DNA from 4 places in the Simiduia sp. 21SJ11W-1 genome. Region 3 is predicted to be linked to each of the others. Evidence: predicted binding sites of a transcription regulator. Region 3 holds the regulator's gene; each other region holds the start of a gene.
The links. Region 3 encodes sigma-54, which starts transcription at its own class of promoters, with help from an activator protein. Its sites were predicted from a motif close to TGGCACANNNNTTGCNNT; they were not measured.
Positions count from the first base shown of each region.

Region 1 (7,233 bases), 770 kb from region 3:
TTGGCTTTGGCTTGCGCCTGTGCATCCCGTTGGCGCTGGGCTATAACGCTTGAAAACGCCTTGATTTCTGCTTCTGTGGTTTGCTTTTCTACCAGCAGCGCTGTGTACTTTTCACGGGCACTGTTTAACCGGCTTTGTCTGCTCTCTAGCGCATTTTTTGCAAGCTCTACTTTTTTGGCGGCCAGGGTCTGCAGGGTTTGTGCATTGGTGGCGTTGCTGCGGGTTGCCGCATCCAGTTCCGCAGTGGCGCTGCCTAAGTCTGCCAGTGCCTCTTGCAGCTTTTCCTCTGCATCTACTTGGCGCTGTGCATAGCTTTCAATCCGATTGTTGAGCGTAGTGAGCGCGCTTTCTTTTTTGCTAAGTGCTGTTTGAAGTGCGCTTAGCGACTGCGCATTGGCAAGCGAGGGTAGGGCAAGAATGAATACGGCGAGTGCCGCCGATATTTGGGCACTGAATGGCAACTTCATGTACATCTCCGCTGCATGGGGTTAAAGGCCGCGGATTCTACCTTATTGCGCGTTTGCTTGTCAGGTTGGTTGTTTGTGCGCGCGAGTTGGGGTTTTTGGCCATAGATATTGCGCGTGCAACATAAATGTCAATAGATGGCTTAAATGAGGGTGAAAAAGCGCGGCGCAGGGCGGGGCCTATTGGTTTAATGCTATGCCATGGCCTTTTTGGCGAGTTTGCCAGTTTGGGGTTGGGCAAAATGCGGCCACAAATGGCCAGAGCCACAGGTGTACAAAATTGAAGTGTTGCGGGCGTAAGCCACAGGCTTGCGGTACGGTGCTGGGGGGTTAGGTTCTGGTGGTTAGCTTCTGGTGGTTAGCTTCTGGGTGTGCTGAGCCTTAGGTGTTGGCGCTGTGTGCGCTGAAGCTGGATTACCCATTGGTTAACCTGCTTGGCCTCCGCGGCATTCAGCCTGTAAAAACTGAAGCCGCATCGGTATTTGTCGGTGAATTTGTCGTAACTTGGGTGCTTGGCCATTAATGCCTGGGTAAACTGGCGGCCATTGGCAACAAACTCGCAGCGTTCAAATACTTCGCCCGGCTCTATGGGCGGGTGAATAAACTTGTCGAACACAACACCCAGGCCCTCTGCCGATACATCGGTTATCCAGCCTTCCAGAGTCTCACGGCTGCGGCCAGACAGGCTGATGGCCGGCGTCTCGCCGGTGATATTTGCCCTGAAAGCGGCACGGCGTTGCCGGTGCAGTACTTTACCGGGAAGCGCCATTAGCAGTTTTGCACCTTTGTCATCTGTTTGGATGCGCTGTAACTGGCACTCTCCGCTCACTTGCACACCCCCGTATGCCGCACGAAACACCAGAAGGCTTTGCGGGCTTAAGGCGTTTTGTAGGCTAGTATCATTAAGCTGATCGATGGTCAGGGTTTGGTTTTCAAGGTTTACATCCAGCACCATACTGCTGGCCATCTGCTTTTGGCCAGGCAGGGTGACGGTAATGAGGGCGCGGTGCAGCTCAAGCAGCTTAAGTACCCGGTAGATATCCTCAGGTTCCGTAAGCCGCTGGGTTACCCCTTGTTCGTGATCTACCCCCATGATTCAGGCTTGTGCATAGGTGAGTGCCTGTTTGCCGGCATTGTGATTGCCTTTGTTGTTGTAAAGGGAGGTATCTGCCGACTGGCCCTTTAGGGCGCCCATCAATCGATTCACTGCCCGCTGGCTGCGGGCCAACAGTTTTCCGTTTATTTCGTTTTCGCGCTTACAGGCCAGAATGTTTTCTTCAATGGCGTGCCATTGGTGCAACAGCTTTTCATCGCGACAGCGTGAAAGCAGTAGCCGCCAATGTTTATCGTCTACAGGTAATTTTTGATCCGTTAGCAGCGCACGGCGCCTGCGGGCCGCTTGGTCGAGGGCAACCAGTTCTTGGCTTTTCTTTTCGATGATTGAACTTAATGCGCCAAGATTACGTTGGCTTAAGGCATCGGTTTCCTGGCTCAATAACGCCAACAGCTGTGTGGCTGCACGCAGTTCTTGTTCTATTACTTTGGCAATTTGAAAGGGAAGCGGGGTGGCCATAGTGCTTGCTCCATAGGGTGAATAGCCGGGTTCACCTAAAGCAGTTGCAAGCGGCGTGCCTAATTAGCAGAAAGGGGCGAGGGCTTAGAAACCCTCGCTGCTAAGAATTTTGTCGGCTAAGCGATCGGCATTAACGCTGTAGCTGCCATCGGCAATGGCGGCCTTTAGCTGCGCCACGCGCTCTTCGTTAACCTCGGGCGCCTGGGCAATGTTTTCCTCAAGCTTTTGCAGGCGCTGTGCTTCTGTGCTCAGTTGCACGTTATCGCGCGCCGGTGCTTCGGCCTCTGCAGGAGGTTGGTTTGAGCGTTCTGCACTCTGTTTTTGCAGTGCACGCTGGCTTTGTTGTGTATTCAGGTTGTTAAGGCCTGTTTTTGGGTCGATAACCATAATTACCTCGATCTTTACACCCGTTCAGTTTGTGATGTTTGTGCCTGTGGGCAAGCCCTGTAGGCATTTCGCTACGCTGTCATCACGCTTGCAGGCCGTGCCTGCGTGTTAAACAAACAGCCTGCCGGCCGGTATTTAACCCGGGTGATTTGGCTGTTTGTCGCCATTTATCACCCTGTAAAGCCTTGGCGCTCACGCCCGTATGCCGGCAATCGCACTAAATCTGCTTCTACAGCTGGGTATCGGCCGTGGGCTCAGAAACTTTAATGCCAATTTCGCTATTTTTTTAGCCACATCTATGGTCAGTATAGCTTTGTTGCCACGCTATGGCTTAGGCCCCTGGCACCCGCTTGCTGGAGGCTCAAAAGGCGCCCTACATCGGCACTTCTACGCGCCCCTCGGCCACTACTTTGGCGCGCACCTTGCGGTTAGAGCGGTTGTTGCTAACAGGAATTTGCTGGCCCAGGCGCCCGTTGGCCAGTGCGGTGCCTGTCATCAGTACCTTAAGCCCCCCGGCGGATGCGGCAATTTGCACGCTATCGCCCCTGCGGATCACCATGGGTTCATTTAACTGATTGATTTTTATAGGAAAGCCTGCCTTAAGTTGCCTTCTGGTTTCTTTGCCAATGGCGGCTTCCGGGGTAAATAGGGCGCCTGAACGTATTTCTGCCAGGTTAAATGCCTTGAGGGCCACATCGGCCGGTTCTATCACATCGCCCCGGCCGAGGGGGCGGCGGGTAACCACTACCTGCTGCCAGATTTCCGCCTGGCCCTTAAGGTAAATAGACCAGGGCGCCTGGCTTTCACATTTCACCAAAACCGACAGGTTACCGCCGTTGCTAGGCGGATTGGCGAGATCTAGTGTCAAATTTTCGTCGCAGGCTTTGAGCTGCAGGCGGTTGTCTGGCAGATCTATGGTCACATTCACATCTGCGTGCGGGTACTGGCGCTCATAGTGCTTGATCATGGCTGCCGCTGCGTTATCGGCTACGGGCTGCCATTGCTGCCAGGCAGTGCTGGCGCTGGCGGGCGCAGAGATGAAGGCGATAATAAAAAGCCACTTACACTTCATGAGGTTTGGCCTATGCTTTGTTCTAGTGCTCAAGGTCGGCGGTGACAGGCCGATACAGAGCATGTATTGAAGAGTGATTTGCCGCAGGCTGCATTCAATTGCAGCATTAAAACGCGCCAATCAACTCGCTGTATGAGGGTAAATGCAACTTGTATGCCGTAGAGCGAAGCGCCGTAATCTGGGCTATGTTTAAGGCAGGCAATAGACTCAAGTGCGTTCAGGATGGGGGCCGTAATGGCAGGAGTGTTAGACAGCGTTAACCAGCGTACCCAGCTCGTTGGGCAAAATCGCCTAGAGCTTCTGCTGTTCAGGCTTGCGGGCAAGCAGCTGTATGGCATTAATGTGTTTAAGGTAAAAGAGGTGCTTCAGTGCCCGCCGCTCAATGCTATCCCCAAGCGCAACCCGGTTGTGCGGGGCGTTGCCCATATTCGTGGTGGCACTATATCCATCATGGATATGAATCAGGCAACCGGCCACGGTGCATTGACCGACATTCAAAACTGCTTTGTGATCATCACTGAATACAACCGCTCAACCCAGGGCTTTCTGGTGAAGAAAGTAGAGCGTATTGTGAATATGAACTGGGAAGACATTCATCCGCCACCCAGAGGTTCAGGCAAGGAAAACTACCTAACCGCAGTGACGGAAGTGGAAGGGCAGTTGGTTGAAATCATTGATGTGGAGAAAATTCTGGCAGAGGTTTCGCCAATCAGTGAAGAAATTACCGCAGGTGTCATTGAAGATGGCATTGCCGAGCGGGTGGTGCAAAAGCATGTGCTTATTGCCGACGATTCAACCATCGCCAGAAAGCAGATCCAGCGGGTTATTGAGTCTATGGGGCTTAAAACCACCCTGTGTAAAGACGGGCGTGAAGCGCTGGAGTTCTTGAACGATATGGTGGCCCAGGGCAAGAGCGTTACCGAAGAACTGCTGTTGGTGATTTCCGATATCGAAATGCCAGAAATGGATGGCTATACATTTACTGCAGAGGTGCGCGCTACACCTGCGTTGAAGGATTTGCACATTATTTTGCATACATCTTTGAGCGGTGTATTTAACCAGGCCATGGTGAAAAAAGTGGGGGCGGATGATTTTCTTGCAAAATTCCACCCAGATGACTTGGCAAGGCGGGTTAATGAGCGCGTTAAATCCATGTGTGGCGAAAGTATGCTTGACGAGGAGTAACAAGTTGGCCTGGAGGGCTTGTGGTTGCCATTTGACGCCGCACACACTGGCAGTGCACATCAGGGGGGTGCTATGAGCATTCCCACACGTACTGGGCGGGATTCGCTAAATCCCGCCCATTTTTCCGCTTTTCGGGATTTCCTTGAGCGCGCCTGCGGTATTTTTCTTGCCGAAAATAAGCAGTATCTGGTAACTACCCGCATACTTCCGCTGTTAAGCCACCATGGCTTAAATGATCTAGGCGAGCTGGTGCAACAGCTATCTTCTAATCGCTATACGTCGCTGCGCGACATTGTGATTGATGCAATGACAACCAACGAAACCTTTTGGTTTCGCGACACTTACCCCTTTGAGCTGCTTAAAAACACCGTATTCCCGGAGCTTTTTGCAGAACAGGCCAGCGTGAGCATTTGGTCTGCTGCCTGTAGTTCAGGGCAGGAGCCCTTGTCTATCAGTATGGTGGCCGAAGAGTCTGCAAAATTGCACAACCTGCGCATTGGCAGCAATTTAAGTATTTTAGGTACAGATTTATCCCCGTCTATGCTCAAGGCCGCGCGCGATGCCACCTACGATAAAGGCACGGTAATGCGTGGTTTATCTGCCGAGCGTTTGGCCCAGTTTTTTGACGCCTTGCCCGATGAACAATGGCGGGCCAAGGCTCAAATTTCCCAGCGTATCCGCTACAAGCCCATGAATTTACAGGAAAGCTTTGGCGGGCTTGGCAAGTTTGATGTGGTGTTTTGCCGCAATGTGCTGATTTATTTTAGCCACGAACTTAAGCTCGATATCCTCACCCGCATCCGCCGTGTATTAAAACCCAATGGCATTTTATTTCTGGGTGCCTCAGAAGGCCTTGGCGGTGCTTCAGAGCTGTTTGACATGGTGCATTGCAACCCCGGAATTCTCTACCGCGCCAAATAGCCTCTGCGTGGCGCAACTGCCGCGTCTTTTTACTTCCTGTCTTGCTAGCCTGCTGCACATGCCTTGCCGCTGCACCTCCTTGCCGCCGCACCTCCTTGCCGCAGCGGAAATAACTTGCCGCTTTCCTGAAACAAAGGCCTGCCCATTTAACATTAAGTAAATATTTATCTATGTAAAACAATGGCTTATAGATGGTGAGCAGGCTGGCACAGGGTTTGCTCTATAGCGGTATAGCGCACAAATTTGTGTAACGTGTTTGAGTGAGGAGTACACCATGGCCATCAGTTTTGCCGAGACCACAGGCTTTTTTGAAACAACCCTGGATCTGCGTGCCAGGCGAGCCGAGGTACTGGCCAACAATCTCGCCAACGCGGATACCCCTCACTACAAAGCGCGCGATATCGATTTTAAGGCCGAGCTCAATCGGCAGCTTAGCGGTAAGCAGCGCGAGGGCTTTGATCTGGCGCGCACCCAATCGCGCCACCTGGCCGGCCAGCAAAGTGTGAGTGGTGAAGAGTTGCGCTACCGGGTACCGCAGCAGCCCTCGGTTGACGGCAACACGGTTGAAGAGCAAGTAGAGCACGGCCAATACATGGAAAACGCCCTGGCATTCCAGGCCAGTTTCACATTTCTCAACAGCCGCTTTAAAGGGCTGATGAATGCGGTTAAAGGGGAGTAATTATGTCGCTTAATGCCATCTTCGGAATTGCCGGTAGCGGCCTGAATGCCCAAAGCCTGCGACTGAATACCACCGCCAGTAACATGGCTAACGCCCAGTCGGCGGCCTCCAGTTACGATCAGGTGTACCGCGCGCGCCACCCTGTGTTTACCACGGCGCTGAACAATGCCCGTGGCGGGCTCATGCCCACTGCAATGGCAGAGGAGGCCAATGCCGGCGTACAAGTGCTCGGCATTGTGGAAAGTGACGCACCCTTACAGCAGCGCTACGAGCCTAACCATCCATTAGCCAATGAAGACGGCTATGTGTTTTACCCCAATGTGAATGTGGTTGAAGAAATGACCAACATGATCTCCGCCACTCGCAGCTTTCAAACCAACGTTGAAGTTATGAACTCCGCCAAGCAGATGATGCAGCGCGTGTTAACCATGGGCCAATAAGAGGGCAGCAAGATGTCTGGAATTAGTAACATTGGCGGCGTGCTGGATCACTTGGATATTGGTTCGAAAAACAAAGACGCGCCAAAAAGTAATGAGCTTGGCCAGGCGCAGTTTTTGGAATTGCTGATGGTGAAGATGCAAAACCAGGATCCGCTCAACCCCCAGGAAGATACAGAATTTATTGCAGAACTTGCGCAATTCAGTGAGTTGGAGGAAATGGAAAAGCTAAATACCAATTTCTCCAGCTTTTCGAATGTCATGATGTCTAATCAGGCATTGCAGGCATCATCTTTGGTGGGCCGAAGCGTCACAGTGCCCACAAATAATGCGAGCCTGGCAGCCGGCAACGTGGTGAGTGGCAGTGTAACTATTCCCGCCAGCACCAGCGATGTGAATGTGAATATTTACAGTGAATCTGGCTCGCTTGTGGAATCAATTCCCGTGGGCTACCAGAGCAAGGGCGAAATGGTATTCCGGTGGGATGGCATGTACCTGGAGGTAAACGGTGAGCT
Region 1 covers NZ_CP090959.1:1,799,108-1,806,340, forward strand. Annotated here, with positions in the region: gene L1F30_RS07925 (hypothetical protein) at 1-467, opposite strand, end outside; gene L1F30_RS07930 (flagellar brake protein) at 823-1,557, opposite strand; gene L1F30_RS07935 (flagella synthesis protein FlgN) at 1,561-2,037, opposite strand; gene flgM (flagellar biosynthesis anti-sigma factor FlgM) at 2,122-2,424, opposite strand; gene flgA (flagellar basal body P-ring formation chaperone FlgA) at 2,798-3,496, opposite strand; gene L1F30_RS07950 (chemotaxis protein CheV) at 3,731-4,681, shown strand; gene L1F30_RS07955 (protein-glutamate O-methyltransferase CheR) at 4,754-5,602, shown strand; gene flgB (flagellar basal body rod protein FlgB) at 5,877-6,281, shown strand; gene flgC (flagellar basal body rod protein FlgC) at 6,284-6,721, shown strand; gene L1F30_RS07970 (flagellar hook assembly protein FlgD) at 6,734-7,233, shown strand, end outside.
Region 1: a site for sigma-54 is predicted at 3,638-3,655, ahead of flgA (flagellar basal body P-ring formation chaperone FlgA). Genes of this name have one in related genera too.

Region 2 (7,233 bases), 1.4 Mb from region 3:
AACGCTTGATACTGCAACGGTGGTGTTGATCAGCGTGGGCCACAGGCAACAGAGAGTCACGGTGACAGCACTTACCAGAAAGGACTTGGCAACCAAGGGGTCGTCTGAAACGTACACGGCAGATATCACCATGGTCACCAGTGGTAGCCAAGCCAGTGGTGAGATGGGCTTGAAAATTTGAATGAGCGGATTAACCGAGTTGTAAAACCTGCTAGAGAGCCCGCAGATGATACCCAGTGGCACAGCCACAAGCGATGCCAGAATAAAGCCCACAAAAGCCGTGACCAGGCTGGTACCTATTTGATCAACAAATGTGGGGCGGCCACGGTAGTCGCGCCATTTCACTTTGGCGTTTGGATCTTGGGCCAGCTTTTTCTCGTTGCGCGATTGCTGCCGCTCGTAGAATGCCTGTTCTTTACCGCGTTCTTGCTGGTGCTCGGCCCACAGGCTTTGCATTTGTGTGTACACCTGCGTAGGGCCAGGCAGCTGCCCGAGGCTTGTATCAATTTTACTTGCAACAATGTGCCAGCCCACCAAAAACATCAACAAGGTCACCAGGGTAAATGCCGCTTGCCGAAACGGTTCGCCGGCCGGTGCCTGATTAATGGCTCTGAATATTCTTGCAAGCGGGTGTGCTGTAGTCACTGTGGCTGTCATAGGTGGCTCCTTGTAACACCGCAACCTGTGCGGGGCTTGCCCGGCAAAGCCGGGCAGTGTTGTGTTTACATCCTGCGATTAAAGTGTGTCGCGCGCTTTCAGGCCGATGGAGAATTTCTCCAGGTAGGCATTGGGTTCGCGGCCGTCGTATACCACGCCATCAATGAACCCTGTTTGCGGGCCTTTAAATCCTGTTTCATCGGCAGCCGGGAAATCCGATGCCTGCATCTTGCCTTCTTCTACAAGCTCCGCTGCGGCGAGTTTGTAGATGTCTGGGCGGTATACTTTTTTGGCGATGTCCATGTACCAGCTGTCTGGCTTGGCATCAGCGATCTGGCCCCAGCGGCGCATTTGCGTGAGGTACCAGATGGCATCGCTGTAGTAGGGGTAGGTGGCGTGGTGGCGGAAGAAGGTGTTGAAGTCTGGCACTTCGCGTTTGTCGCCTTTTTCATATTCGAAGGTGCCGGTCATGCTGTTGGCAATCACTTCGGCATCGGCGCCTACGTAGTAGGGCTTTGCCAGAATTTTCACAGCTTCCGGTCGGTTGGCGTTGTCGTTGGCATCCAGCCATTGGGCGGCACGAATCATGGCTTTCACAACGGCGATGTGTGTTTGTGGGTATTTGTCGGCCCAGGTTTTACTTACGCCGAATACTTTTTCCGGGTTGTTACGCCAAATTTCGTAGTCGGTAATTACCGGCACCCCTATACCCTTGAACACTGCTTGCTGGTTCCATGGCTCGCCCACGCAGTAGCCATAAATGGTGCCAGCTTCCAGGGTGGCGGGCATTTGTGGTGGTGGCGTTACACTCAGCAATACATCGGCTTGTAATTGGCCTGAGGTGTCGCTTTTGTGTGGCGCATAGAAGCCCGGGTGAATACCGCCGGCCGCCAGCCAGTAGCGCAGTTCATAGTTGTGGGTGGACACGGGAAACACCATGCCCATGTTGAATGGCTTGCCATCGGCTTTGTAGGCCTCTACCACAGGTTTTAGGTAGTCTGCTTTAATGGGGTGCACGGGCTTGCCGTTTTCGTGGGGAATATTTTTCTTCATGTCTTCCCATACGGCATTGGAAACGGTAATGCCGTTACCGTTTAAATCCATGCTGAAGGCCGTCACAATGTGTGCTTGGGTGCCGTAGCCAATGGTTGCGCCCAGTGGTTGGCCTGCCAGCATGTGGGCTCCGTCCAGCTCGCCGGTAATCACGCGATCAAGTAGCACTTTCCAGTTAGCCTGGGCTTCAAGCTCTACAAACAGGCCCTCTTCTTCAAAGAAACCTTTTTCCAGTGCAATGGCCAGTGGCGCCATATCGGTAAGCTTGATAAAGCCAAATTTAAGCTCGTCTTTTTCAGGCTCTGCGGCCTGGCTTGTGTTGGCAAGGCTTAAACTTAAGGCCAGGGCTGTGATCAGGGTTTTAACGCTTCTCATGTGACACTCCTGTAGCTTTGTAAGTATTTTTTAGGTTTTAAAGTCTTGGCGTTTGTTGCGCTCTGCGTATTGCGCGCTAATTTGGTCTGTATGAATTCGTTTTATTTCCATAACTCCCCATAACCAATACAAGGCTTGTGCCAACTTACCTGTGTACACGTTAATTTGTATTTTGATGCCGGTTTTTCACTGAATTGGTGCGACTTTAATTGCGCCAACTAGTGCGTGCATGAAGTTGGTGCTGAAGGCCGCGCCGGAACGCTTTGCAAGTGCATTTAATTGTGGCGCAGGTGCCGGGTTGGCGCGCGTAAATATTGCAGGCTGCAATTTGCTGGTGCATGAATGCCGCAATGTCGAGCACAAAAAAGCCCCCAAGAAGGGGGCGAAAGAAAAATTTCTGTGAGGTGGGTGCTAGCAGTTATATGGCACCCTAAGTGGATACAACTGGCCCGTTACAGGCTCAGCTGTACCTGGAACCAGATTTTTTGCGTATCGGTTGCGTAGTCGTCTGCGCTGTAGTCTGCAAATTTAATCAGGGTTTTTAACTGCTCGTTAACGGCGTAGGCCACAACCAAATCCCATTCGGTGCCGTACTTAGCGCTACCTTCGGCGGCTTTGAAGTCGTGGTAGGTCAGGGCAACCTTAACAGGGCCAATGGGCATGGCTGCGCCAATGTAGGCATCTTCAATGCCGTTGGCGGGGGTGCCCAGGAATTTGTCTGCAAAGCCCTGGAACTTGTGCCCGGTTGCCAAGGGTGTTTGAAAGGCTCTTATGCCGCTATCAGAACCCAGTATTTCGTAGCCAGCGGTTGCGGTTAGGCTGCTGACTTTTGCACTGGCCTCTATCAGGAAGTAGTCGGCGCTGTATTCAACAGGCGCATCGCCGGTTTCATTTTGTGTGGCGTAACTTGCGGTGATGCTGAAGGGGTCGAAGCTGCCTTGGTAGCGAACGCCAAGGGTTTGGTTGGATGCGCTCGCGGCATCTTCAAAATCCATGTGGTAGTAAAAGCCCACGATTTTTTGGCCTTCAGTAATAGACCAGGCACCATTCAACAGGTGTACATCACCGTTGATGGTTGCGCCGTTGCCCTCTGGCCCAAAGATCCGATTTACCTGAGCCACATAGCTGTAGTCTGCGGCAAAAATTTCGGTTTTTGCTTGCAGCCTAACGCCATCGTAGGTTTGCTCATTCTGGCGCCAGGCCACCCCGCCCACGAAGCGCTGATCATCTAGCACTATGCGCTGACGGCCACCGGTAGCGGTAAAGCTCCCGGTTGTGTATTTTGCATACCATTGGTTTAAGTCTGTACCGCGTGGATCTGCCACTACCGGGTAGGCACCGTTGCCATTGCCTGTGCTGTTAAAGTCATCGCTGCCCAAGTGGCGCACGTCGTCAAATTCCAGGCCCATGCTCAGGCCGCTCACACTGCCTGAGGTAAAGCTCAGCCGCGTGCGCAAGGTGTTAGCTGCGGCATCTTCAACAAAGCCTTCTTGTTCAACGCCTTCAAAACGGTAGCGCAGGTCGAGCTTGGTTTGGCTGTTTTTCATGAAGGTTTCCAGGCTGGAATCTGCATAGGCGGTGCCTGCCAGGAGGGAGGTAGATAGAGCGAGTAGCATTTTTTTCATGTGTGACTCTCTTTGGTCTTGTAGTTGGAAATAGTTAGAAAATATAACCGATGAAAATTATTGTATTTGCCGCCCGGCTGTGCATCGGGCCGCAGCTTTTGTTTAAGGCCTATCAATTAATGTGCCAGATGCGATACGCGCCTGAGGTTTGAGCGCGCATTAGACGCGGCTGATGTTAAACAAACCTAGTGGTTTCGGGCCGTGGGGTGAAATGTTAACGGCATGCGCTACCAACCTGTGTCACACGCAGGGCCATGTGAGCGTGCCTTTCACGGCACGCAATATAGCGTTGAAGCATGAACGCTTGTTTCGTATTGGCGCACAGTTTGGGAAAAAAAGAATTTTTTGGTGCACTCAAAATCGAAATAGCCCTTCAATTGGTGCAGCCCGCACCGAAGCAGTGACTTAGCCCAATACCTGATACATCAGCGCCGGGGCTTCCCACCAAGGGATTAGGCGCCTATCAATGGGCCTGGCGTACAAATCATCTTTTGCTGGCATGGAACCTGCTCTTGCCCTGTGTGCACAGATATTCCGCTGCGCGATGAGCCTTCACGAGGAAACCACTATGAGAGCATTACAATTTCTACTATTGGGCGTGTTAATCGCTCTTGTGCCCGGCCAAGCATTGGCAACCAGCATGGGTGAGGCCATAGATCGTGCCGGCCAACAGCGCATGTTGTCGCAACGCATAGCGCAGAGTTACCTGCTCAGTATGATCCAGCCGGATAAACACAAAGGCCCGGATACAATGGCGCGCGCTATCAGGCAGTTTGAAACCAACGCCGCTGTGTTGCAGCGTTTTGCCGGTGCGCGCCCCATTAGCGGTGACCTGAAAAAAGTTCTCGCGCTTTGGGCTGGCTATAAAACCCTTGCCGAGGCGCCGGTATCACCCGGCAATGCAGAATTGTTGCTGGTGCAAAGTGACGCACTTTTGGCCAGTGCCCATGCCTATGTACAAGCGCTGGAAAAACTTTCCGGCTCCAATAAGGGTGAGGTGGTGAATATATCCGGGCGCCAGCGAATGCTCTCCCAGCGCATTGCCAAAAATTATTTCGCCTACTATTTAAAGCTGGGCGGTGAAGAACGTATTAAGGCGCTGTATGAAGATTTGGCGGAATACGAAACCGTGCTTGGCCTGCTGGAAGAAAACCCCCTCAACACTGAAGACATTGTGCTGAAGCTGCGCAGGGTTTCTGGCCACTTTGCCTACGCCAGCAAAGGCTTCGACGGCTTGATGTCGCTCACCGGTGATCGCCTGATATTCGTGATCACCGGCACCACCGATGCCATGCTAAAAAATATGGACGATGTGACAAAAATGTACGCCGCTTTGTAGTGCTGCCGGGCTGTGCCTGCAAAGCGTCTGTAGCGCTTGTTTAGGTTGGATTCAATCGGTGTAGTGCACGGCCAACCAGATGGTGGCTGCGTCTGGTTTTGTCCAGGCCACTCGGTGGCGACAGTGGGCGGGCAGCGTGATGTGATCACCGGCATGTAGGTGATGCTGCCGCCCGTTGTCCATTTCCAATAGGGCCTCGCCCTCAAGCACGAGTACCCACTCGGTGCCGGGTTGGTCGTACCACTCGCCTGCAGGTGTTGTTTGGCCCTGGCTTACTATGCGTTCAATTTTGCAGTTGCCGGCGCCTGCCAATTGCTCAAAGACTTCATTGGCGCGGGCATCGGGCAGGTTCTTAAAAACGTTTTTCAGTTCAGTCATTTTAGGTTGCTAATCCAATACTGGCGTCGGGCGGCGATTATCATCAATTGCGACGAATTTAAATTCGCCGCTAATGGCCTGGTGCTGGCCGTCTGCGTACATGCTTTCAATAAAAATATCCACCCGCACCGTCAGGCTGGTGCGGCCCACCTGCGCCACCCTTGCCACAAGCTCCACAAAAGTGCCCGCGGGAATGGGCTCTTTGAAATCAATGCGATCGGTTGACACCGTCACCAGCGGTTTGCGGCAAAAGCGGGTGGCGGAAATAAACGCGGCTTCATCCATCCACGAGAGCGCCTGGCCGCCAAACAAGGTGTTGTGGTGATTGGTGGTGTTGGGAAAGATGGCCTTCACAATACGTGTTTCCGATTGTGCCTGGCGTGATTCAAATGCTGCGTTCGCGGCTCTGGTCATAACTTTCCTTGGGCTGGTAATGCTGTGTGAATGTTGGCTCTCTTGAGCCCATTGTGTATCAAAGCGGTGTTGGCCAGTGTAACGCCAGGCGTAAATGCGGAAAAGTGAAGTATATGGGCGTTGGGTATGAATAGGATTCACCTGCCCCGTGCGGGCAGGTGATGTAGCCGCTAGTGGGTAATGCGTCGGAACTCGGCGTTCGCCTGTGGGCAGGCGATGGTTGCGTGTTCAACGGTGCACATGAGGTTCATGAGCTCCTGCTTGGCCAGGTGCACCAGATGCCGGTGATCGCCGGCTTCAAAATAGATTTCATCGTGATTGTTGAGGCTGTTGTCCCAGATGACTTTCATGCCATACACCTGGCCGAGCGCCGGAATGGCGCCGGGCGCGCAATCGGGAAACAGGGCATTGAGTTCGGCTTCCAGCGCCAGGCGGTGGCGCCCTGCGCGCTCGCGGTCTAACCAGTCTAGTACCAGCAGGTGAGTGGCGGGCAAGATGCACATAATGTACTGGTCGTCTTCTTTCACCACCACGGCTTTCGCCATTTGGATGGGGGCAATTTGTGCAGTGCGGGCCGTTTGCAATGCGTTGTAGGCCGGTGGATGCTCAATCACCTGGTAGGGGATTTGCCGGCTTTGCAGGTAGTGGGCGATGGATCGGGAAACTTCCATGGCGTGCCTCCACATTGGGATTACACGCCCATGATCCCATTGTGAAAACGCGCTGGCCAAGATGCATTGGCCCTTAAGGCTCGTGCTTAAATAGCCGCAGCTCATAAGGCTTGTGTATGCCGGTCAACCGGTGCGCAATTGCTGCGGTGTTACAAGCCGCGTAAGTGAGCCACTTAGGGTAGCTAACAAACGCCGCACTTGGCCAAGGTTAATTGCGGCCCATTGGCTGGCCGGTTAGCTGCCGGCGCGCTGCTGCAGGAAGTTCAAACCGCCCACAATGGCCGCCACTTGCGCGTTTGCACATTGTGCGGGCGTGGCGTTTGGGCTATCGGGGTAGACTTCGGTGGTGCTGGTGTAGGGTGCTTGCGTCATGCCCGCACAAAGCCCCAGCTTTTGGGTTGCGTATTCAATCACGCCGTGTTGCGACAGCTTGGTGCCAATCAGCTTGCCGTTTTCATCTGCTTCGGCAATGTGCGTGACTTTTGCCACTTCATCGAGTATTGCACGTTGAAATTGCGGCTGCGCGCGGGCGCTGCAATCTACCAGATAGAAGCCGTCGGGTATGTTCCAATTTTTGTTGGTCACGCCATCGCGCGCGGCCAGCGCCGGGCGGAATTCGGAGTTGTCGGTATCGGTGGTTTCGTGCAGGTCTATGTGGGCAAGCGGTGTTAAGCCCAGGTTTTCCACATGGGCCTTTAACAGTTGCGCCTCCGGTGCCTGG
Region 2 covers NZ_CP090959.1:3,575,526-3,582,758, reverse strand. Annotated here, with positions in the region: gene L1F30_RS15790 (ABC transporter permease) at 1-657, opposite strand, end outside; gene L1F30_RS15785 (CmpA/NrtA family ABC transporter substrate-binding protein) at 736-2,085, opposite strand; gene L1F30_RS15780 (hypothetical protein) at 2,315-2,488, shown strand; gene L1F30_RS15775 (alginate export family protein) at 2,538-3,710, opposite strand; gene L1F30_RS15770 (type IV pili methyl-accepting chemotaxis transducer N-terminal domain-containing protein) at 4,279-5,049, shown strand; gene L1F30_RS15765 (cupin domain-containing protein) at 5,101-5,427, opposite strand; gene L1F30_RS15760 (acyl-CoA thioesterase) at 5,437-5,841, opposite strand; gene L1F30_RS15755 (aminoacyl-tRNA deacylase) at 6,012-6,512, opposite strand; gene L1F30_RS15750 (M14 family metallocarboxypeptidase) at 6,747-7,233, opposite strand, start outside.
Region 2: a site for sigma-54 is predicted at 3,820-3,837, ahead of L1F30_RS15775 (alginate export family protein). Genes of this name have one in related genera too.

Region 3 (7,233 bases):
GCCGTCAATGGCGTCGAAGTCGATGGAGTGAGACAGTGTAATCAGCGCACCGGTGGTGGCCTCGCAGTTGGCAACCCGGCAGTGGGGTATGGCGATACCGTGGCCGAGGCCGGTGCTGCCCAGGCGTTCGCGGGCAACCAGGCTGCGAAAGAGGTCGTCGGCGGCGAGGGAGGGGATATCGTTAGAGATCAGGTCGGCCAGAATTTCCAGCGCGCGCTTTTTGCTGACGCCATCCACGCCGTGTTGCACACGGCGTGGGGCCAAGAGATTTTCAAACTGCATAAATTCAACGGTGGCTTCGAAGCTTTTCTTTGTGCTTGATAAGTTGGCGATCCAGCTTATCGGTGAGTAGATCGATGGCAGCATACAGGTCTTCGGACTGAGAGTCAGCGAAAAACTCGGCGCCACTGACGTGGACGGTAGCTTCTGCCTTTTGTCGCTGTTTATCAACACTCAAAATGGCATTGATGCTGGTTATTCGGTCGTGGTGGCGTTCGAGTTTTTCAAGCTTGGTGTTGACATAGCTTTTGATGGCGTCGGTCAGGTCGAGATGGTGTCCGCTGATGTTGATTTGCATTTGCTGCTCCTTTTGTCGCTGCGTTTGCGTTGCACCCGCCCCGCATTGGTGCAATACCGTTGCGGGGCACCAATACTCGCTTGCTAAATCAGTCGCTTTCGCTCATTCGAGGCCGCGATACCGAGAGACTCCCGGTACTTGGCGATGGTACGCCTGGCCACCTGAATGCCTTGCTCTTCTAAGAGCTTGGTAATTTTGCTGTCGCTCAAGGGCTTTTTGGGGTTCTCTGCGGCCACCAGCTTCTTGATGATGGCGCGAATTGCCGTTGAGGAACACTCGCCGCCTGAGTCTGTGCTCACGTGGCTTGAGAAGAAATACTTGAGTTCGTAAATGCCCTGGGGGGTGTGCATGTACTTTTGCGTAGTCACCCGGGATATGGTGGATTCATGCATGCCAACTTCTTCGGCGATGTCGTGCAGCACCATGGGTTTCATGGCTTCCGGGCCGTGTTCGAAAAAGCCCACCTGTTTTTCAACAATGCAGCTGGCCACCTTGAGTAATGTTTCGTTGCGGCTTTGCAGGCTCTTTAAAAACCAGCGGGCCTCTTGCAGGTTATCGCGCAGGAAGTTGTTATCTTTGCTGGTGTCGGCGCGCTTTACCAGCGACGCGTAGCCTGAGTTGATACGGATCTTGGGCGCGATATCTGGATTGAGCTCCACTAGCCACCGATCCTGTTTTTTGCTGACAAAGACATCCGGGACGACATACTCGGTTTCAGCCCGGCTGATACTCTCGCCCGGGCGCGGGTTAAGGGTTTGGATCAGCCCGATGGTTTCGGCAAGCTCTGATTCCTTGAGCTTACAGCGGCGCATGAGTTGCTTGTAATCGCGGCTGCCTAGCAGGGCCAAGTGATCCTTAACAATCAGTTTAGCAGCATCCAGAAAAGGTGTAGTGGCCGGTAGTGTGCGCAACTGAATCAGCAGGCATTCCGATAAATCCTGACCGCCAACGCCTGGCGGGTCGAATTGTTGCAGCCGGTGCAGCACCGCCAGTACTTCATCGTGTTCGAGGGGGTCATCTTGCAGATCGGCGTCTTGGCCCAGGCCCTCGGTTATTTCTTCCAGAGGTGAGGCCAACAGCCCGCTGGGCTCTATGGCATCGATGATGGCCATGGCAATCACCCGATCACGATCAGACATGGGCGTGAGGTTGAGCTGCCACAGCAAATGTTCTTGCAGGGTTTCGCCGCCGCTGTCGTCGCGCTCGTAGTCGCGATCGTCGTCCGATGCCGGGCCTGCGCTGGCGGGGCCCGAGGTGTAGATGTCGTCCCAGTTGGTATCTACCGGCAGGTCGTCTGGAATGTCGTTATTCCAGTCGGCATCCATCGAGGTGTCGCTGGTGGTGTCGGTTGCGGGGGTATCCGGGGCGTTGTCGTTTGCGTCTTTGCCGTCTGGCTGGGCAGATTGGCTGTTGTCTGGGTGGTCTGCGGCGTTATCGGCGCCTGTGTCATCGCCGTCTGCCATCTCGAGCATAGGGTTGGATTCCAGCGCCTCCTGGATTTCGGCCTGTAAGTCCAGTGTCGACAATTGCAGCAGCCGGATGGCCTGTTGCAACTGCGGCGTCATGGTCAGCTGCTGACCGAGTTTTAGCTGTAGAGATGGCTTCATGGGGTAATGACTTACATCCTCTTGGTTGCTGCCCAAAACGTGGCCTTAACTCCAGCGGGCGCAACCTAAGTGTAGTCATCCGGCAATAGCGAGGCAATATTGACAAGCAAGCACCATGCCTTTATGGGTGATTTAAGGTTGGCGCGTAAAGCGTTGTTGTTCTGCGCGCCAGTGCGGTGATGTGCAGGCCTAGAGGGTGAACTGGTCGCCTAGGTACACCTCGCGTACCCGCTGGTTGGCGAGCACCGTGCTGGCATCGCCCTCGGCAATAATGTGGCCTTCGCTAACGATGTAGGCCTTTTCGCAGATGCTGAGGGTTTCGCGTACATTGTGGTCGGTAATCAGTACGCCGATGCCGCGATCTTTAAGGTGCTTGATGATGCCTTTGATATCGCCCACGGAAATGGGGTCGACTCCGGCGAAGGGTTCATCCAGCAAAATAAACCGTGGCTCGGTGGCCAGGGCCCGGGCAATTTCCACCCGACGGCGTTCGCCGCCCGACAGCGCCATGCCCAGGCTGTCGCGGATGTGGGTAATGTGAAACTCTTCCAGCAAATCTTCCATGCGCGCTAAGCGCTGTTTGCGGTTGAGCTCTTTGCGGGTTTCCAGAATGGCAAGAATATTGTTGGCCACGGTGAGTTTGCGAAATACCGAGGCCTCTTGCGGAAGATAGCCGATGCCCGCCCGTGCGCGCCCGTGAATGGGCAGGGGGGTTAAGTCCTGATCGTCGATGCTCACGCGCCCGGCATCGCTTTCTACCAGGCCCGCAATCATGTAAAAGCAAGTGGTTTTGCCGGCGCCATTGGGGCCCAAGAGGCCCACTATCTGGCCGCTGTTTACCTCCATCGATACGTCGATTACTACCCGGCGGCCCTTGTAGCTCTTGGCCAGGTTCAGTGCTTGCAACTGGCTCATTGGTCTTTTTGCTCCGCGGGCGTGCGCTTTTGAGGCTGCAGAATAACGTTGACCCGCTCCTTGCTATCGGTACGGCGGCCGGCCTCAACGGTGGCCAGGTGAATGTTGTAGTTGATTTGATCACCGGTGATCAGTGAGCCGTCTTGCTCTACGCGGGCTTTGCCTGTGATGGTGAGCTTTTCATTACCCACTTCGTACACCAGTAATTCGCCGCGGGCTTTTACCAGTGGCTTATCGATCTCGGGTTGCTGTTGAAAGTGGGCCGGTGCACCGGTGGCTACCACGCGGTAAACCTCGTTGTTCTTGCTGTAAAACACGGCTTTTTCAGCCTCGATGTAGATGCTGCCCTGTTCAATGACGACGTTACCCACATAAGTTAGAACGCCCTTTTTTTTATCTAGATCGAAATCGTCCGACTTGATGTTAATGGGCTGATCGCGATCGGTGGGCAGCGCTTGTGCCAATGGTGTAACCATCACGGCCAAGGCGGCAAGGGCGAGCCAGGCGTGGCTGCGGCGCGGGTTATTGTGTTTCATAAGTGCCTGTGACTCCGCGAGTAAGTTTAAAAGTCTGGGTTTTGATATTGGCGTTCAGCGCATTGCCGTGGGTAATGCCTTGGGGCGAAAGTATTTTCACCGGCTGATCCGTTTCAGCCACCTGGCGCTTGGTAAAGTAGATCAACTTTTCTGTAAAGAGTTCCGTGGTGCCCTCAACCGGATCCTGTTGAAACAGGTGTACGTTGCCGGTGAGTTCAAGCCGGTCATCCTTGTTGGTTGCGCGCGCTCGATCGGCCACAATAATCCAGGGCGCCTGATCGGGATTATAGATTTCAGCGCGCAGCTGCTCTACCAGGGTGAAATCTTTGTTGCTGGCCTTGCCGGCGGGTTGGTAGTGATCGGCGCGCACGCCGGTCACGCGCCGGCTTACCTTGCCGGCTTCATCGTAATGAACGCTCACGAAGTCGGTCATGAAAAATGCCGGTGCCTGTTGCTCTGCATCTTTTGGGGGCTGCTCGAACAGGCGTGTAGAGGGTGTCTCCACCATAAACAGGTAGATGAACACGATCAGGGCAACAATAACGGGCAGTAATTTTTTAAGTTTTGCCAACGCTGTTTTCCTTTGTGCGCCAGGATTGAGTGAGAGCGGGCCGTGGCCGGCTTCAGCCTGTGTATTTAGCCAGTAGCGCTGCGTGCGTGCCTTGTGCCTGCATGATGAAATCGCAGGCTTCACGCACGGCCCCTTCGCCGCCGTTGCGCGCACTTTGCCAGTGGGCGCGGGCTACCACATCCGGGTGAGCGTTGGCGGTGGTCATGGCCAGGCCCACTTTTACCATGCAGGTGAGATCCGGATGGTCGTCACCCATGAAGGCGATTTGCTCGAGCGCAAGCGGCAGGTCTGTGAGGATTTCCTGCAGGGCGGCAAATTTATCTTCGCGGCCTTGCACCAAAATATTTATACCCAAATCACCCGCGCGGCGCGCCACCAACTCACTTTTGCGCCCGGTAATAATGCCCACCTGTACCCCCGATTTTTGCAGCAGCTTGATGCCGTGGCCATCTTGGGTGTTGAAGGCTTTCATCTCGTTGCCCTGGTTGTCGAAGTAGAGCTTGCCGTCGGTGAGTACGCCGTCTACATCGAGTAGCAGCAGTTTGATGTTTTTTGCCGAGGCCAGTGCTTGAGTCATGGGTGGGTCCGAAATGCAAAATGAATGTTGGGTTGCAACTTAGGTTGGCGTTGTGCGCGCCTGAATACTAAACGATTCCTGCCCGCAAAATGTCGTGCATGTGCAGCAGGCCTACGGGGTGTTTGTTGTGGTCTTCAACCACCAGCGCGGTAATTTTTCGCTGTTCCATCAAGGTGAGGGCTTCGGCCGCCAGCAGGTCTGTGGTTACCGTAAGCGGGTTGCGCGTCATCACCTGGGCCATGGTGGCGGTGGCCAGATTCGCCCCTAGATCCACGCAGCGGCGCAGGTCGCCGTCGGTGAAAACGCCAATCAATTGATCTGCCTCGTCCACAACGGTCGTCATGCCAAAGCCCTTGCGGGTCATTTCCACGAGCGCCGTAGACAGCAAGGTATCGGGGCTGACCTTTGGCAGCTCCTGGCCTGCGTGCATCAGATCGCTAGCGCGCACAAGCAGGCGCCGGCCCAAGGCGCCGCCCGGGTGCGAAAAGGCAAATTCTTCTTTGGTGAAGCCGCGGGCTTCCAATAGCGCGACTGCCAAGGCATCGCCCACCACCAGGGTGACGGTAGTCGATGAGGTGGGCGCCAAATCCAGCGGGCAGGCCTCGGCCTGAATACTGATGTCCAGGTTTACATCGGCAGCCTGCGCCAGCGGCGAGTTGGGGTTGCCGGTCATGCTGATGATGGGAATTTGCATACGCTTGAATAAGGGGATCAGCGTGAGCACTTCCGATGATGAGCCGGAATTGGAAATGGCGATGACCACATCCTGGCGGGTCACCATGCCCAGGTCGCCATGGCTGGCCTCACCCGGGTGTACAAAAAAGGCCGGGGTGCCGGTGCTGGCCAATGTGGCGGCTATCTTGCCGCCGATGTGGCCGGATTTGCCCATGCCCGTCACAATGGTACGGCCCTGGCAGGCAAGAATCAGCTGGCAGGCGCGGGCAAAATTGGCATCCATGCGTGCGTCGAGCGCGGCAATGGCATCGAGCTCAATCTTGACGGTGCGCTTTCCGGCTTCAATAAAGGCAAAGTGTTGATTCATGGGGCTTACTCGCACTGATTCAGATTCGGTTAAGGGGCGTAATGGTATAGTGCCTACTCGTGAATGTCAGCTAAACCGCGTGCGATAAACTAGCGTAAAACGCCGGTAGCTGAATGGCGAATATTTAAAATAGGCGGTGGTTTTTTCTGCACTTAAGGTAGAATGGCCGCCCGGTACCGGGCAGATGCTGCCAGGTTTTTAACCGTAAGGTTTGGAAGAAAAGGAGAGGTTTGGCTATGGGTTCCCGGATTTTAGGTGCGCTGTTGGGCGCTTTCTTGTTGTTTGCCGCATCGGCACAGGGTGCCGCTGAGGTTGGCCCGCGTGAAGTGGTGGTGGGCGTTGTAGATTCCCTGAAGGCTGCGGTGAACAAGCACGATGCTGAAAAAGACCCAGAGGCCGTGAAACTGTTGGCTGAAATGCGAGGCATTTTGGAGCCGGTGGTGGATTTTGGTTTTATTGCGCGGGTGGTGATGGGGCCTGCAGCCAAAAAGGCCACGCCCGAGCAGATGGCAAAGTTTGAAAGCATATTCCGCGACAGCCTGGTATCCACCTACGCCAAAGGCATGACCGGCTATGTGCAGGCCGAAATGGCCATCCCGCCGCTGGCCCCCGAGGCCGCTGGCCAAAACCGCGTGGCGGTGCGCCAAGAGGTGACCACCTCATCCGGCGTGCAGGTAATTGACTACACCATGGCCAAGAACCGCACCACCGGTGAGTGGAAGTTGATCAATGTGGTGCTTAATGGCATCAACCTCGGCAAGACATTCCGCAGCCAGTTTGCCCAGGCGTACAAGCAGCACAAGGGCAATGTGGATCTGGTGATAGCCGAGTGGGCCAAAGAGCTGCCCGCCAAGCCCTAAAGTTGCCGCGAGCCGTGCAAAAAAGCCGGTAAACCAGTAGACTTGGCACCCCCTGAAATGGGGGTGTTTTGTTTTCGTGATGAGCGTCACACGGCGCCCGTTGCCCCAAGTTTTAAGAGGCAAACCATGCAACCGCAAGAAATCAAGGCGCTGATAGAAGCCGCCATCGCAGAGAGCCAGGTAGAGGTGTCTATTGCCGGCAGCCATGTAAACCTGGTGGTGGTCAGCCCTGCATTTGAGGGTATGCGCCCGGTGCAGAAGCAGCAGCTGGTGTACAAGGCGTTGTCTGAGCAGATTGCCAGCGGCGTAATTCACGCTGTAAACATGCAGACCTTAACCCCTGCAGAGGCCGGCTAGCCCGCAACACGTGCCCGCTAGGGCCCAGTCATACCTGTAAGAGAAAAATATGGACAAATTGCTCATCCAAGGCGGCGCCCGTCTCGACGGTGAAATCCGCATTTCCGGGGCCAAAAACTCTGGCCTTCCGATCCTTGCTGCCACGCTTCTGGCCGAAGGGCCGATGCATATCTGCAATTTGCCCCATCTGA
Region 3 covers NZ_CP090959.1:1,031,170-1,038,402, forward strand. Annotated here, with positions in the region: gene L1F30_RS04540 (PTS sugar transporter subunit IIA) at 1-282, opposite strand, end outside; gene hpf (ribosome hibernation-promoting factor, HPF/YfiA family) at 287-577, opposite strand; gene L1F30_RS04550 (RNA polymerase factor sigma-54) at 661-2,184, opposite strand; gene lptB (LPS export ABC transporter ATP-binding protein) at 2,374-3,099, opposite strand; gene lptA (lipopolysaccharide transport periplasmic protein LptA) at 3,096-3,635, opposite strand; gene lptC (LPS export ABC transporter periplasmic protein LptC) at 3,622-4,206, opposite strand; gene L1F30_RS04570 (HAD family hydrolase) at 4,259-4,783, opposite strand; gene L1F30_RS04575 (KpsF/GutQ family sugar-phosphate isomerase) at 4,851-5,825, opposite strand; gene L1F30_RS04580 (phospholipid-binding protein MlaC) at 6,062-6,685, shown strand; gene L1F30_RS04585 (BolA family protein) at 6,812-7,042, shown strand; gene murA (UDP-N-acetylglucosamine 1-carboxyvinyltransferase) at 7,092-7,233, shown strand, end outside.

Region 4 (7,233 bases), 360 kb from region 3:
ACATCAAGCCGGAAGTTGATGTGGCCTCAGTTAACTTGCAGTACAGCTTTTAACATTAAACATCTGGCGGCAGCGCGGCACATTCGCCCGCTGCAGCCTGTGTTGCAGCAGAAGCCGGGCCTATACGCCCTCACGCATGGATGCCAACACGGATAGCTCAACCACAGGAGTGAATGTGCACACGCACGATAAACGGACGTTAAATGTACGGATGCAAGACGTGAGCAAAGGCGCAGGGATGCACGCTTCAAGGACTTCTTCACAAAGTAACGGATACAGGAGCACACCATGAATATTAAACAGCTGATTTTTGCCAGCGCCATCACGCTAACTGCCACTGCGTGTGCCACCGGCACACCACCAAAATCGGAATTGGCCACCGCTGAAACCTATGTAAAAACTGCTCAGGATGAGCAAGCAGACAAACTGGCCGCAGAGCACTACCGCCGCGCCAAGTCAAATTTGGACATCGCAATGGCCGCACTTGATAGCGAAGATTACCAGCAAGCACGCTGGGCTGCAGAAAAGGCCACAGCAGATGCAAAACTGGCAGAGGCAAAAGCCAAAACCGTAAAAATGCAGAAGATGCTGACTGAACTGAACGAAACCATTGCCCAACTTGAACAAGAAATGCACGCACACTAAACCCTGTGTTGTTACGAGTGACGGCATAAATCGAAATATATTCAGGAGCCCAATCATGAATAAGCACCTACTATCTACAGGTATCGCCACCGCATTGGTTGCCCTTCTGGCCACGGGTTGCGCAACCACAGAAACCCCAAACGAACTACAGGCGTTGCAAGAACGTGAAGCACGCCTGGCACAAGATGATCAGGTTGCGCTGTACGCAGGCGATGCCTTCAATGAGGCAAGCGAGAGTGTTAAATCTGCCACCAAGGCCTGGGAAGAAGACGAAGAATCCCTTGCCGAGCACCATATGTATGTGTCTGACAAACTACTGCTAAACACCGAGGCACGAACCCGCCTTGGCAAGATGGAAGCCGAATTTTCCAAAGCAGATGAGCGTCGTGCGCAGCTGGAACTTAAAGCAAAGAATGAAGCGCTGGCTCACAAGCAAAAGGAAATAGACAAGCTAAAGGCTGAACTCAGTGAGGCCGGCAGCCGTCAGTCGCAAAAGGCAAACGTACTCACCCTTGGTGACATGCTCTTTGCCTTTGACGATGATCAATTACAGCCTGGCTCTCAAGCGGCCATTAAACGCTTGGCCGAATTTTTAAAGAAATACCCCGATGTAAAAATTGTGGTTGAAGGCTATACCGACGCCCAAGGGAGTGAAGAGTACAACCTCACCCTCTCGGAACGCCGAGCCAACGCCGTTCAGAAAGCGCTTGCCGAGCGCGGCATTGGCAAAGATCGCATCAACACCGAAGGCTACGGTGAGGCAAATCCCGTTGCCACCAACAGCACCGCCGCTGGCCGCCAACACAACCGCCGGGTTGAAGTAGTTGTACTGGATAAGGGTGAGAACTACGAAGCCCCGGTAAGTACAGAGCAGGTTTCACAGCGTCAGTAAACGCTATCTGCAACAGTATCCCGCTACCTCCCCCAAGGTAGTTGCGAAGGCCCTCCCTTCGCACCCCACTCGCCACGGGTTTCCCGTGGCTTTTTTTGTAACCAAGACTTAACTTCGCTATTGATTCTACTCTGGCGGGCGCCATACATCATTGGCGCCATGATCATACACGCCGACTGAATGAAGCACATGACCTTGCGATAACACAATAGCAAACTCAGTAATACCCCAGCGCCTGATATACCTTTCTACACCCTCCTACATCTAAGCCGACACAAGGCCCGCACACAACTGACATACCAACAGCGCCGAATTTGACCAAAATCTGACACAGAATCTGGCAAGCCACCCAAACCTTACCCCTCCTATGCCACACCTGCATTAGCACTCACAATGCAGCCCCAAGAGCCTTAACTGCCGCCGCAATGTTGAGAGAAGTTACTTAACGCTATTCGCGCAGTGCTTGAGCAAACGCGCGTGTAGAATTGTGGCCAGCTTAAGAGAAATAATGCACCTACGATCAATGGTGAGATGGCTCAGCCGGCCACATCAGCCTCCTTACCGCTACTTTTGGGTTACACCTATTGAGACAAGAATCCGCGCATAAGTTTTGCAGCGGGAATGGCACACCAGCCCTTGGCTACAACTCAACCTCTCAAGGATGTCGATCGAGGTCTAGGCAAAAGCTGTGGCTGATTAGCAAAGCATAGGTTGCGCTGCTGCCCCATGGTTTCGTGCTCGACATTAGACAGACCCGCCAATCACCCTTAACCCTGGTGCTTGAATTATGGCTAAGGCTTTAAACTTAGGAGGCCTTTACAGCGCGCGCAGGAGCATCAATGTGAAACTCCGATAGCAGCACCAGCCGCACTAGAATACCAGCACCACTCAACAATAAACTGCGCATTTTTATTACCAAGTAAGATGAATAAACTGCAGGCAAAAAAAATCCGCGCCTCTGCGCGGATTTTTTACGGTACAACGGCATTAGCTGTTAACAACCTTAAGCTTGTTACGCACATCGCGTACATCTTCGGTATTTTCCGCAATACGCCCTGCAAGCTCTTTTGCGGCATTGCTCGGCACTTCACCTTTTAGCTCTACCACCTGGTCTTTGGTATCTACATCGATTTTCAAACCAGACACGTTCGAATTAGCCAAAAGCTTCATTTTAACCTGCGCAGCCAGAGTGGCGTCTTTCACAGATTTAACAAACTCACTGTCTTTAATGCGGCGCTCACTGCGGCTTTCCGCCTTGGCGGCATCTTGATTAACGGTCAGCTTGTTTTCAACCTGGCTAATGCCTTCAACACTTAAGGCTACCTGCTCTGCCAGATCCTTTTCAATATCAGATGATACTGACCCTACAAGGTAGGCCACATCGCGGTTAACCTCTACATCAATATCGAAGGGGTTAAGATGTTCGTTAAATAATACCGCAGCTTCAATCTTGCCTTCACGCCAGCCGTTGCTGAAATAATGAGATTCTTTCTCATTCATTTCTTGGCCACGATCACCTGCCATTGCGGTAGGCACAGCAGAAGCCGCGGCAATACTTACAGCCAATACACTTAATGTTTTCGCTACAGTTTTCATGGATAACTCCTTTCCAGTTGATTGCTCAATAACTAAACGTTGCGATTAAAACGTCAGTTGCAGCGGGACCATTTGGCACCCGGTTACTTTGCACTGTGTATGTAGCGAGAAGCGTGCCAACTTTTAATTTCGCAAATTTAGCCTTAAAAAAGGCCAAACCCCGACTTTTTGGTGAAATTTCAACCAAACCCTGTACTGCATTTGCGAAAAATACAAAATATTTTTCAACCTTTGAAAAGCTTACACTGCAAACAGACATCGCCTTGGCAATAAATTTACGCCGAGCCTTGTGATGAAAGTTAGCCATTATTATCAAGCATAAAAAAGGCCCCTTCAGGGGCCAATGGGAGACTAAATAAATAGCCTTGGGGAGGCATAAAATACTAGCGGCCGCGCGGGCCTGCCAAAAACCAAATAATCAAACCCAGTACGGGCAACAATAGAATTAGCAAAACCCACACAAGCTTTACTGCAGTTTTTGCTGACGACTGTGCCACACTTAATATGGCCCAGATATCAGCAATCAAAATCAAAAGGCCCAACAGGCCTGTTATTTGAATATCCATTACATAGCTCCTTTATGTAGCTACTTTACATAGCTCCTTTCAATAGCCTTACACGCAGCGTCCTTACGAAGCCCTCTAACGCGTTACATCTGAAAACACCGGCAAGCGTTCAGAGGCACACCACCTCGCGCATGAACACATTGACATCGCAACGCACTCATGCACGAGGTGGCAGTGCACTACCTAAGGCTATCTAACTGCGCTTGAGCCTCGGCCTTAGTCCAGCCGTACTTCTCTTGAAGTTTGCCAAGCAATACATCCATCTTGCCTTCGGCTTCACCCAAGTCGTTGTCAGTTAACTTGGAAAATCGCTCCTTTAGCTTTCCTTCCACCTGACGCCATTGGCCTTTAAAAATATCGTTACTCATTGTTAGCTCCTTGTTGACAATATTTATACCCAGAATATCTACGCCTAAAAAATGCAGCCACTACGGCATAGGCGGCCTGCGGCCTGTTAACAAATGCGCCACCAGTGTTACCAGAAACAGCACAATGAAAACGGCAAAAAACAACTTGGCGATACCTAAGGACGCGCTGGCCACACCGCCAAAACCAAGAAAACCGGCAATCAATGCCAAAATTAAAAACGTTACTACCCAGCTCAACATAACGAACTCCTTGTTCTCAGTTTGCATTTAATGGTTAAACCTAAATGGCGATGTAAACTTTTTCGCCGTTCACTGAGAGTGTTGCAACGGGTATGCCAACTTTTTAATCCATTAAAATACATGCCGCCTTAACCACTTACCGCGTTGACATGAAAACGCAAGCCACCGCACATCTTCAACCCCCCAAAAGCCATGAAGATCAGGCCCTACAGCACCAATCATTCTCTCTCTAGCGCGAACTAAAAAGGCACGAAAATCACTGCACTTAATAGCTCACCTATACTCCAGGGCATAACAAGCCATCAATTAGCAGGCAGCAATAAGCGCTGTTTTTGCAAGATTTACAGGCAGTTCCTACAGGGCTTGTAAAGGCTACCTAAACAACCTCCAGTACTTATGGCACACAGGCTGCACAAACCTCGTCGACAATTGCACAAGCACCGCCAGAACCCTTTAAAACAGGGGGCCCACAAGAGAATTCAGTAAAAACTTAAAAGTTGGCACGCATATTGGATTACCTACAGTGCTTAGCAACGCCGGTGCACTTTCTGTGAATTCAGGCGGCCGCTGGCTCAAACAACGTAAATCTTGAAAAGGATATGAAGATGAAAAAGTTAATGTTGATGATCACCTTTCTGCTGTCTGTTTTTGCTTTGTCTGCTTGCGACGTTAACGAAGGCGGCCCAGAGGAGTTTGGCGAAAACATTGAAGAAACTGCAGAAGATATCGGTAACGATATTGAAGATGCCTGTGAAGAAGTTAAAGAAGGCGTAAAAGCTGAAGATACCGACTGCTAATAGGCTATACCCAAAGGCGCTCACTAGAGCGCCTTTATTTTCTCAACCGGCCTCACCGGCCACCACTTGAAATCAGATTATTGCAGAGAACTTATGAACAGCATGCGCAATATCTGGCGTGGTATCCAGCGCATTGTACTTGGCCTATCGCTCGGTTTGGCCCTCAGCGCCCCTATTCACGCCAATCAAACAACCTCAGATCAGGCCCAAACTGCCACAGAGCAGCCCGACGCCTCTGAGCAGATCACCCACGCCGCCAGTAACGCCGAGTTAAACGACCTGATTGCGTTACTGGAGAGCGAAACCGCGCGCCAGGCTTTTATCGATAAGCTAAAAGCCTTGGCACAGCTGCAACAGGAAGAAGAGCAAGACCAACTGGCCCTCAGCGAGCTACTGCATCTTGAAGATAGCAGCGGCGCACTTGCAACCGAGTACAGCCAACTGTTGCAAAACCTGGGCCTTAGCGACTCCGAAATAGGCAAGATTCTAGTAAGCATTGGTGCCTTGTTTTCACTGATGCTCATGGCACTGGCTAACCGCTGGATTGCACGCACAGCAGATCGAAAACTTAACCAGGTGCGCTCACGGTTTGCACTCGAACCCGATCGCCTTCGCATGATTACTCAGGTGTGGTCGCTTGCGGGTTTTGCGCTGTGCTTAACCCTGGGTATTGCGGCCATCGCAGAAATTTGGCAGCTCGGCTGGTTTTTGCCCGAAGGCCAGGCCAGCTATTTAAAACTTTTAAATTGGGTACTTACCTTGGGCGTGCTGGCATTACTCTATGCCGTGTTCTGGGAGGTTTCTAACGCGGCCATAGAATATGGCATGCGCCACGCACGCTCTATGAGCAGTGCCCGCGCAGATACCGTGCTGCCTATTATTCGCCGTGTAATTTTCATCGTGCTAGTGATTATTTTCACACTCATGACGCTTTCAGAGCTGGGCATTAATATTATGCCGCTGGTGGCCGGTGCCGGTGTATTCGGTATTGCCATTGGTTTTGGTGCCCAAACTGTTGTGCGCGATTTCCTGGTGGGCTTTATTATTGTGCTTGAGGATCTGCTGCAAATTGGTGATGTGGTTAAGGTTGCCGGGCGCATGGGCGAGGTGGAAAAGATCACCATGCGCAAGCTTCAACTGCGAAGCCTTGACGGCACAGTGCACACCATTCCCTTTAGCGAGCTGGATGTGGTTGAAAACCACACCAAAGAATACAGCTATTACCTGACAGACATAGGCGTGGCCTACAAAGAAGACATCGATTCTGTAATTGCCTGCGCTAAGGATGTGAGCAAATCGCTCCGTGAAGACGACACCTTCGGGCCAATGATGCTAGACGACATTGAAATACTGGGTGTTAACCAATTTGCCGATAGCGCCGTGAATATTCGCGTGCGGCTGAAAACCCGCGCCCATGATAAATGGGCCCTGGGGCGCGAGTTCAATCGCCGTATCAAATATGCCTTCGATGAGCGCGGCATTGAAATACCCTTCCCACACCGCACCTTTATGCTGGGCGAATCCATTGGTGACAAAATTAATCCCACTACAACGCAGGCTGGAAACGACACACAGCTAAGCCCCGCACCTGCAACCACCAAAACGCAAGAGGCGAAGGCAAAGAACGAAGAATCCAAAAAAGCTGAACAAGAGGAGGCGCCAGCCTAGGAGCGGCACACCGCCATGGATATTGATTTCGATTTGGTACTTTCACACTTTACCCACTTGGGCGTTGCGTTTTTACTGGCGCTGCCGGTGGCCTTTAACCGCGAGCTTAACCACAAGGGCGCAGGCTTGCGCACCTTCCCACTGGTTGCCATCGCCTCGTGTGCATTTATTTTGGTAGGCATAGATATTTTTGATCACCCAGACGCGCAGGCGCGCATTATGTATGGCGTGATTGGTGGTATGGGGTTTATTGGTGGCGGCGCCATTGTAAAGCACGGCGGCAAAGTGGGTGGCACCGCCACCGCTGCAGGCCTTTGGAATACCGGCGCCATCGGCGTGAGTGTGGCTTACAGCCGCTATGAAATAGCGCTTACCCTATCGCTCATCGCGTTTTTGATCTTCCAGTTTTCCGGCGTAGTAAAAAAACCCGTCCACGAGCGCAATGGAAAGCAGGATGACGA
Region 4 covers NZ_CP090959.1:673,131-680,363, reverse strand. Annotated here, with positions in the region: gene L1F30_RS02985 (outer membrane beta-barrel protein) at 1-53, shown strand, start outside; gene L1F30_RS02980 (DUF4398 domain-containing protein) at 289-645, shown strand; gene L1F30_RS02975 (OmpA family protein) at 701-1,537, shown strand; gene L1F30_RS02970 (BON domain-containing protein) at 2,525-3,133, opposite strand; gene L1F30_RS02965 (hypothetical protein) at 3,159-3,440, opposite strand; gene L1F30_RS02960 (PLDc N-terminal domain-containing protein) at 3,517-3,699, opposite strand; gene L1F30_RS02955 (CsbD family protein) at 3,879-4,067, opposite strand; gene L1F30_RS02950 (DUF1328 domain-containing protein) at 4,128-4,307, opposite strand; gene L1F30_RS02945 (hypothetical protein) at 4,913-5,104, shown strand; gene L1F30_RS02940 (mechanosensitive ion channel family protein) at 5,198-6,772, shown strand; gene L1F30_RS02935 (MgtC/SapB family protein) at 6,788-7,233, shown strand, end outside.
Region 4: a site for sigma-54 is predicted at 4,388-4,405, ahead of L1F30_RS02950 (DUF1328 domain-containing protein). Genes of this name have one in related genera too.